DNA from 2 places in the Streptomyces sp. NPDC059895 genome. Region 1 is predicted to be linked to the other one. Evidence: riboswitches for the same ligand, from Rfam matches in the RefSeq annotation. Region 1 holds a riboswitch; the other holds the start of a gene.
What was found. Region 1 has a riboswitch for cobalamin ahead of ACFV9M_RS27365 (ribonucleoside-diphosphate reductase subunit alpha). Riboswitches for the same ligand answer to the same signal wherever they lie in the genome.

Region 1 (4,406 bases):
GGCCGTGCTGGACGTGATGGGCGTCGGCGGCGGCGAGAACACCAACTGGTTCGTCAAGGACCTGCCGCTGCTGCTCGCCTTCGGCGTGCTGGCCGCGTACACGTACTCGTCGGGGCTGCGCGCCCCCGCCCTGATCGCGTTCGTGAAGGACACGCTGATCTACATCGTGATCGCGGTGGCGATCATCTACATCCCGATCAAGCTGGGCGGGTTCGACGACGTCTTCGCCCAGGCGGGTGACGCGTTCGCGCAGGTCAACCCGGCGACGGACAAGCCGCGCGGCGCGCTGGTGCCGGCCGAGGCGGGTCAGTGGACGTACGCCACGCTGGCCCTGGGCTCCGCGCTGGCGCTCTTCATGTACCCGCACTCGATCACCGCGACGCTGTCCTCGAAGAGCCGTGAGGTGATCCGCCGCAACACCACGATCCTGCCGCTGTACTCCCTCATGCTCGGCCTGCTGGCCCTGCTGGGCTTCATGGCGATCGCGGCCGGGGTCAAGGTCACCAACGGGCAGCTGGCCATCCCGCAGCTGTTCGAGGACATGTTCCCGGACTGGTTCGCGGGCGTGGCCTTCGCCGCGATCGGCATCGGCGCGCTGGTCCCGGCGGCGATCATGTCCATCGCGGCCGCGAACCTGTTCACCCGCAACATCTACAAGGACTTCATCAAGCCGGACGCCACGCCCAAGGAGGAGACCCGCGTCTCCAAGCTGGTCTCGCTGCTGGTGAAGGTGGGCGCCCTGGCCTTCGTCCTGACGATGGACAAGACGGTGGCCATCAACTTCCAGCTCCTCGGCGGCATCTGGATCCTGCAGACCTTCCCGGCCCTGGTCGGCGGCCTGTTCACCCGCTGGTTCCACCGCTGGGCGCTGCTCGGGGGCTGGGCCGTCGGCATGGCCTACGGCACGCTCGCCGCGTACGGCGTGGCCTCCCCCACCCAGAAGCACTTCGGCGGGTCGGCGAAGGAGATCCCCGGCATCGGCGAGATCGGGTACATCGGTCTGACGGCGTTCGTGCTGAACGTGGTGGTGACGGTGGTCCTGACCTTCGTCCTGAAGGCGCTGAAGGCCCCGGAGGGCGTCGACGAGACGAGCCCGGAGGACTACACGGCGGACGCCGGCGACCCGGGCGTCCAGGTGGAGCTGCCGCCGGCGACCGCCGGAACGTCCCACTAGCCAGAACGTCCCACTAGCCAGAACGTCACACGCGGCAGAGCTCGCGGTGGGCCGGCGGAGAAATCCGGCGGCCCACCGTCGTGTGCGTGGGGCAGACTGCGCGCCATGGACATACGGATCCGGGAAGCGGAACCCTCCGAGTACGCCGGCCTCGGCGACCTGACCGCCCGCGCCTACCTCGACGACGGACTCCTCGACTACGGCGAGGGCGACCCGTACCTGCCCGTGCTGAAGGACGTGGCCGCGCGGGCGGCCGCCGCCACCGTCCTCGTGGCCGTGGCGGGCGACCTGCTCCTGGGCGGGGTCACCTTCGTACCGGGCCCCGGGCCCGTCGCCGACATCGCCCGCCCCGGCGAGGCCGAGATCCGCGCGCTGGCGGTCGCCCGCGAGCAGCGCGGCCGGGGCGCCGGCGAGGCCCTCGTGCGGGCCTGTGTCGAGCGTGCGCGGACCACGCGGGGCTGCACGGCCGTCGTGCTGTCGAGCCAGCGGGCCATGCACACCGCCCACCGGCTCTACGAGCGCCTGGGCTTCGTCCGCACACCCGAGCGGGACTGGAATCCCGTGCCGCACCTGGACGACATCACTCTCATGGCCTACCGGTTGACGCTCTGAGATCACTCGCAACACAACATCTGGGGGTGGCGTGACGGGCGAGCACAAGATGTATGCTCGTGCTCGCTGTCGCCGCAGGGGAATCCGGTGCGAATCCGGAACTGTCCCGCAACGGTGTACAGGTGTGCGCCCCTACCCGTGTGCGCACACCTGTCCAGTCCGAGGACCTGCCGACAGTGCGCCCGGCCGTCCGGCTCGGGTGCCTTGACGTCCGGGCCTCGTGGAGTGGGCCGGTGGACGCGACGCCGTGCGCGCTCGTGTGCTGCCCCCCTGCTCTCCGCCAGGCCCCTTGCCGAGCGAGGGAGAGCCCCACGTGACCATCGCGCCAGCCGATCCGGCCTCAGTCACCCCGCAGGACACCGACGGTCCCGGTACCGCCCTGCTGCGGACCCTGACCGAGCTGACCGCCGACCTGCCCGACGCCGACCCGGGCCGGGTCGCCGCCGCCGCCCTGCGGGGCCGCTCCGCGCGGGCGGACGAGACGGAACTGCGCGAGCTGGCCACGGAGGCGGCCGCCGGCCTCATCTCCGAGGACCCCGCCTACTCCCGGCTGGCCGCCCGTCTGCTCACCCTCGGCATCCGCGCCGAGGCCGCCTCCCAGGGCGTCACCTCCTTCACCGGGTCGGTCGCGGTGGGACACCGGGAGGGGCTGATCGCCGACCGGACCGCCGCGTTCGTACGGCTGCACGGCGCGCGGCTCGACGCGCTGGTCGACCCGCACGCCGACGACCGCTTCGGGTACTTCGGCCTGCGCACCCTGCACAGCCGCTACCTCCTGCGCCACCCGATCACCCGCAAGGTCGTCGAGACGCCCCAGCACTTCCTGCTGCGCGTCGCCGCCGGACTCGCCGAGGACGACACCACGCGGGCCGTGGACGAGGTCGCCGCGCTCTACGGGCTCATGAGCCGCCTGGACTACCTCCCCTCCTCCCCCACGCTCTTCAACTCCGGCACCCGGCACCCCCAGATGTCGTCGTGCTACCTCCTCGACTCCCCCCAGGACGAGCTGGACTCGATCTACGACCGCTACCACCAGGTCGCCCGCCTCTCCAAGCACGCCGGCGGCATCGGGCTGTCGTACTCCCGGATCCGCTCCCGCGGCTCCCTCATCCGCGGCACCAACGGGCACTCCAACGGCATCGTCCCGTTCCTGAAGACCCTCGACGCCTCCGTCGCCGCCGTGAACCAGGGCGGCCGGCGCAAGGGCGCGGCCGCGGTCTACCTGGAGACCTGGCACTCCGACATCGAGGAGTTCCTGGAGCTGCGCGACAACACCGGCGAGGACGCCCGCCGTACGCACAACCTGAACCTCGCGCACTGGATCCCCGACGAGTTCATGCGCCGGGTGGACGCCGACGCGCAGTGGTCCCTCTTCTCCCCCTCCGACGTGCCCGAACTGGTCGACCTGTGGGGCGAGGAGTTCGACGCGGCCTACCGCGAGGCCGAGGCGGCGGGCCTGGCGCGGAAGACGATCCCGGCGCGCGAGCTGTACGGCCGGATGATGCGCACCCTCGCGCAGACCGGCAACGGCTGGATGACCTTCAAGGACGCCGCCAACCGCACCGCCAACCAGACCGCGACGCCGGGCCACGTCGTGCACTCCTCCAACCTCTGCACGGAGATCCTGGAGGTCACCGACGACGGGGAGACGGCGGTCTGCAACCTGGGATCGGTGAACCTCGGCGCCTTCGTCGACGGCGACGGCATCGACTGGCAGCGGCTGGACGACACCGTCCGCACCGCCGTCACCTTCCTCGACCGCGTCGTCGACATCAACTTCTACCCGACCGAGCAGGCGGGCCGCTCCAACGCCCGCTGGCGCCCGGTCGGCCTCGGCGCGATGGGCCTCCAGGACGTCTTCTTCAAGCTGCGCCTGCCCTTCGACTCCCCCGAGGCCAAGGCGCTCTCCACCCGGATCGCCGAGCGCGTCATGCTCGCCGCGTACGAGGCCTCCGCCGACCTCGCCGAACGCAACGGCCCGCTGCCGGCCTGGGAGAAGACCCGCACCGCCCGGGGCGTCCTGCACCCGGACCACTACGGCGTCGAGTTCACCTGGCCGGAGCGCTGGGCGGCCCTGCGCGAGCGCATCGCCGCCACCGGGCTGCGCAACTCCCTGCTCCTCGCCATCGCGCCGACCGCCACCATCGCGTCGATCGCGGGCGTCTACGAGTGCATCGAGCCGCAGGTGTCCAACCTGTTCAAGCGCGAGACGCTGTCCGGCGAGTTCCTCCAGGTCAACTCCTACCTGGTGCGGGACCTCAAGGAGCTCGGCGTCTGGGACGCGCGCACCCGCGAGGCGCTGCGCGACTCGGGCGGCTCGGTGCAGGACTTCACCTGGATCCCGGCCGACGTCCGCGCCCTCTACCGCACCGCCTGGGAGATCCCGCAGCGCGGCCTGATCGACATGGCCGCCGCCCGCACCCCGTACCTGGACCAGGCGCAGTCCCTGAACCTGTTCCTGGAGACGCCGACCATCGGCAAGCTCTCCTCGATGTACGCGTACGCCTGGAAGTCGGGCCTCAAGACGACGTACTACCTGCGCTCGCGCCCGGCGACCCGCATCGCCCGCGCCGCACAGGCCACCGTTCCCGTCCAGCGGCCGGCGCCCGAGGACGCCGTC
Region 2 (4,406 bases), on a different contig from region 1:
CTCCCGGACGGGGCGGTCGTCGATGAAGCAGGAACCCCAGCGGGCGACCGCTGGAATCCCCCGCCTTCAGGCGGGGGAGGAAGTCAAGACAGGGGCCCTTCCACGACGACGAGGGTGAGGGCGGCCACCGCTGCGAGGAGCGCGCAGCTCGCGGCCGTGAAGCGGACGGAGACGCGGGCCTCGGGCACCAGGACGCGCAGGGTGCCGTCGTAGCCGCGCCCGGCGAGCCCGGTCTGGAGCCGCGCCGCCCGGTCGAAGGCCCGCACGAAGGCGGTGGCGCCGAGCCCCGCGAGGGAGCGCCACTCGGCGGCCCGCGAGGTGTGCCCGAGCCGGGCCGCCTGGGCCTCCCGGATCCGCCGCACGGAGTCCAGCAGCAGGAAACTCATGCGGTACGTGACCAGGGCGACGTCCACGACCGGCGCGGGCACGCCGGCCCGCACCAGCCGCGGCAGCAGGTCTGACACGGGGGTGGTGAACGCGAACAGCAGCACGCCGAGGGAGGCGGCCGAGGTGCGCAGCATCAGCTCCCCGGCCCGCGTGGGCCCGCCGTCGGCCAGGCCCACGAAGGCGCCGGGCCCGCCCACCCGCACCAGCAAGGGCAGGGCACCGGTGACGCAGAAGCCCAGCGGCACCCGGTAGGCGCGCCACAGCCGGCGGGCCGGCACCCCCGCCGGGCCCAGCAGCAGGGCGAGCGCCGTCACCAGCACCAGGGCCGCGCCCGGCCAGGGCGGCAGGGAGATCGCGAGCAGGGTCAGCCCGAGTCCGAGTACGGCCTTGTCCACGGGGTGACGGCGGCGCCAGCGGCTGCTGTGCGCCGCCGCGTCGATCGGCAGCACGAAGTCTCAGGCCCGTCCCCGCGCGGACTTCCCGGTGCCGGGGGCACCGTCCGCCGTCGCGGTCCCCTCCGCACGCTCCGCGCCGTCCGGGCCGTCGTCCGGGGCCGTCCGGTGCGCGGTCTCCGGGGCGTCCGGCAGGGCCCTCGCCCGCAGTTCGCCCTGCCGCCGGCCCCGGCGCAGGCCGAAGTAGTAGGCGAGGACGCCCGCGCCCAGCGCCGCCTGGACGGCGAACAGCGCCGACTCGATCTCACCGGACGGCGGCTCGTACAGCGGGGAGAACCACGGTTCGTAGTCCGGCTCGATCTCGGTGATCGCCGTCTCCGCCTCGGCGTCGGAGCCCGCGAACGGCTCCTTCTTGCCGTCGCCCAGGCCCAGGGCCAGCGGCAGCACCGCGAGGGCGACCACCACGAGCAGCAGCAGGGCGTTGATCCTCGTGTTGCGGCTCACCGGGCCACCGCCTCCGTCCCGGTCGGCTGCTCCGTCCGCCGCCCGGTGACGAGCACGCCGAGCCGGGTCAGTTCGCCCTTGCTGGACTGCACCAGCAGGCGCATCACGAGGACGGTGAGCAGACCCTCGCTGACCGCGAGCGGGATCTGCGTGACGGCGAAGATGGAGCCGAACTTGCCGAGCGCGCCCAGGAACCCGCTGCCCGGGTCGGGGAACGCCAGCGCCAGCTGCACGCTGGTGACGCAGTACGTGGACAGGTCGGCGACGAACGCGCCGGAGAACACCGTGACCATCAGCGGTACGGCGAGCCGCCGCAGCAGCCGGTACGTGCCGTAGCCGGCCCAGGGACCGACGATCGCCATCGAGAAGGCGTTGGCGCCGAGCGTGGTCAGCCCGCCGTGCGCGAGCAGCAGCGCCTGGAAGAGCAGGGTGATGGTGCCCAGCACCGTCATGACCGGCGGCCGGAAGAGGATGGCGCCCAGGCCGGTCCCGGTGGGGTGCGAACAACTGCCGGTCACCGAGGGCAGCTTGAGAGCGGACAGGACGAACGTGAAGGCTCCGGAGGCGCCGAGGAGGAGAGTGCTCTCCGGGTGCTCCCGCACCTCACGGCTCAGTGCGCGGACTCCGTGGACGACGAACGGCGCCGACGCGACGCCCCAGGCGACCGCGTGCGCCGGAGGAAGGAAACCCTCGGCTATGTGCATGGCTCAGCAGACCCTCTCCAGCACCTCGTGGATGGTTGACGCGCCTTGGCCGGTCTCCTGGCTGACGGGTACCACCGCCCGTGCTCCGCCTTCCCGGGTCCGAGGACCCAGTGGCTGCCCGCGAGGGCCGGAGCCGGACTTCCCGATCACAGTGGCGAGGGCCGCACCGGCATCACACCGGATTTCCCGTTCACCAAGGCGTGGTGACAGTAGTGCGCGGACCGGGGCGGTGACAAGCGGCAACGGGGGCGCGCGAACGGCGGGCGACGGCTCACGCCCCGGCGCACACCCGCCCCGGGCGCGCCGCCCGAATCGCCGTACGCCCGCCCCGGGTACGCCGCCCGACCGCGCACGCCACCGACCGCATACGCCCGCCCGGCGGGGCCTCCGGGCCTCCGGGCCTCCGGGCCCCCGCCCTCCCGGATCAGCGGCCCCGCCAGTCCAGGCAGACCACCAAGGCGTCGTCCTCCGGAGTCCGTTCGCCGCGGTGGCGGGTGAGTTCGCGCAGGACGGCGTGCGGTACCTCGGCCGCCGGCAGCAGGCGGGTGGCCTGGATCGCCCGGGCGAGGGGGGCGTCGCCGTACGTCTCTCCGCCGGGGGAGGCGACCGCGTGCACGCCGTCGCTGACGAAGACTAGGCGGTCGCCGGGCTCGGCCCGGACCTCCTGCTCCACGTAGTCGGTCTCCTCGAACATGCCGAGCGGCAACTGGGCGTCGAGGGGGATCCGTTCCACGCTGCCCCCGCGCAGCCTCAGCATGCGCGGCGAACCGGCGTCCACCACCCGGGCGCGTCCCGTCGTGAGGTCGAGGTCGACCATGAGGACCGACAGGTAGCAGCGGCCCCGGTAGTGGGCGTGCACGGCCTGGTCGGCGAGGGCCGCCTGGTCCGCGAGGGACAGGCCGGCCCGCCGGGCGTTGCGCAGCGCGGTGATGGCCAGGCCGGTCAGCAGGGAGGCCTCCGTGCCCTCGCCCATACCGTTGGTGACGTACAGCATCAGGCGGTCGGCCGTCACGGACCAGTCGTAGTTGTCGCCGAAGACCGCGTAGGCGGGCTCCAGTTGCGCGCCCAGATCGAACTCGGGGCGGCTGCACGACCGGCCCGGGAGCAGGTGCCACTGCATCTCGGCGGCCAGGGTGAGCCGGTCCTTGCGTCTCGCCTGGAGATAGAGGTCGGTGTCCCGCTCGGCCACGATCAGCTCGTGCCCCAGCGCCCGGGCGATCTCCGTGAGCTCGGCCAGCACGTCGTCGGCCGGCCGCGGCAGGGTCACCGTCAGCACGCCGAGCCGGTCGCCGCGCACGGAGACCGGCAGGTGCGCCCGCACCCGCCCGTCCCGGACGGCCTCCACGAACGGCTCCTGCGAGCCGAACGCCCGGCCGGCCGGGCCGTCGTGCACGGACACCGGTTCCGCGGTGTGCGGCAGCTCGGACACCGGTTGCAGCACCGTCAGACCGTAGTCGGCGAGGTACAGCTCGACGGAGTCCGCCGCGTACTGACGGAGCAGTACGCCGCGGACCGCGTCGAGCACCTCGTGGGGGGCCGCCGTCCGCAGCGCGCGCTCGGCGGTCGCCAGTGCGTTCACGGTGGTCACAACATCAACCTTTCGTCGAATCCGTCGAATCCTTGGCGGCCCCGTGCGCGCACGGGGCCCTCGGTGCGGCCGCGCCCGCCGTGCCGCCGCCCCCTCCCCGGGCGCGCGACGAGGCCCGCTCACGCGGTCCCTAGTACGCTGGCGGTCGACCCAGTGCCTGCGAGAGTGTGGACCGTGACTGCCTTCCGCCATCGCCCGGAGCCCGAAGAGGTCGCACGGGTCACCGCGACGGCCGCGGAGCTGCTGGAAGTCCTGTGGGGCAGGGCCTCGACCGCCCCCGCCTCCGCGTCCCAGTTGCGCGTGCTGCTGATCCTCGAGCACCACGAGGGCATCAATCTGCGCACCCTCGCCGACTCGCTCGCCTCGACCCCGCCGTCGACCAGCCGGCTCTGCGACCGGTTGCAGGCCTCCGGGCTCGTCGAACGGGCGGTGAGCCCGGCCGACCGGCGCGAGGTGCGGCTGTGTCTCAGCGGCCGGGGGCGGGCCTTCCTCGCGGATCTGCGCGTGCGCCGGGAGCAGCAGGTGCAGGCGGTGCTGGCGGTGATGCCCGCCGCCCGGCGGGTCGCGCTGCTGGAGGGGCTGGAGGCCTTCTGCGACGCGGCGGCGACGCTGATACACGACGACGCCGGGAACTCCGGCAGCCGGATCGCCTGACCATTCCCGCTCCCTCCCGCTCCGTGGCCGTCTCCGGAGATGCGGATACCCCGAACCCGCCCCGACCTGCGCCGCCGACGACGGAATGTCGGCGGACGCGCTCTCGGCGGACGCGCGTGATCCACGGTCCCGCGGCCCGGCCGACGCATGCGACGGGCCGTGCGGGTTACTCCGGTC

Region 2: linked by a shared signal. The riboswitch ahead of ACFV9M_RS25005 (energy-coupling factor ABC transporter permease) and the one ahead of ACFV9M_RS27365 (ribonucleoside-diphosphate reductase subunit alpha) in region 1 are both predicted to bind cobalamin.

The regions. Positions count from the first base shown of each region.
Region 1 is NZ_JBHWKO010000028.1:35,971-40,376, forward strand. It holds gene mctP (monocarboxylate uptake permease MctP) at 1-1,174, shown strand, start outside; gene ACFV9M_RS27360 (GNAT family N-acetyltransferase) at 1,280-1,786, shown strand; cobalamin riboswitch at 1,827-1,976, shown strand; gene ACFV9M_RS27365 (ribonucleoside-diphosphate reductase subunit alpha) at 2,100-4,406, shown strand, end outside.
Region 2 is NZ_JBHWKO010000023.1:102,814-107,219, reverse strand. It holds gene ACFV9M_RS25020 (RNA-guided endonuclease InsQ/TnpB family protein) at 1-118, shown strand, start outside; gene cbiQ (cobalt ECF transporter T component CbiQ) at 84-836, opposite strand; gene ACFV9M_RS25010 (energy-coupling factor ABC transporter substrate-binding protein) at 843-1,283, opposite strand; gene ACFV9M_RS25005 (energy-coupling factor ABC transporter permease) at 1,280-1,987, opposite strand; cobalamin riboswitch at 2,017-2,200, opposite strand; gene ACFV9M_RS25000 (PP2C family protein-serine/threonine phosphatase) at 2,412-3,575, opposite strand; gene ACFV9M_RS24995 (MarR family winged helix-turn-helix transcriptional regulator) at 3,741-4,229, shown strand.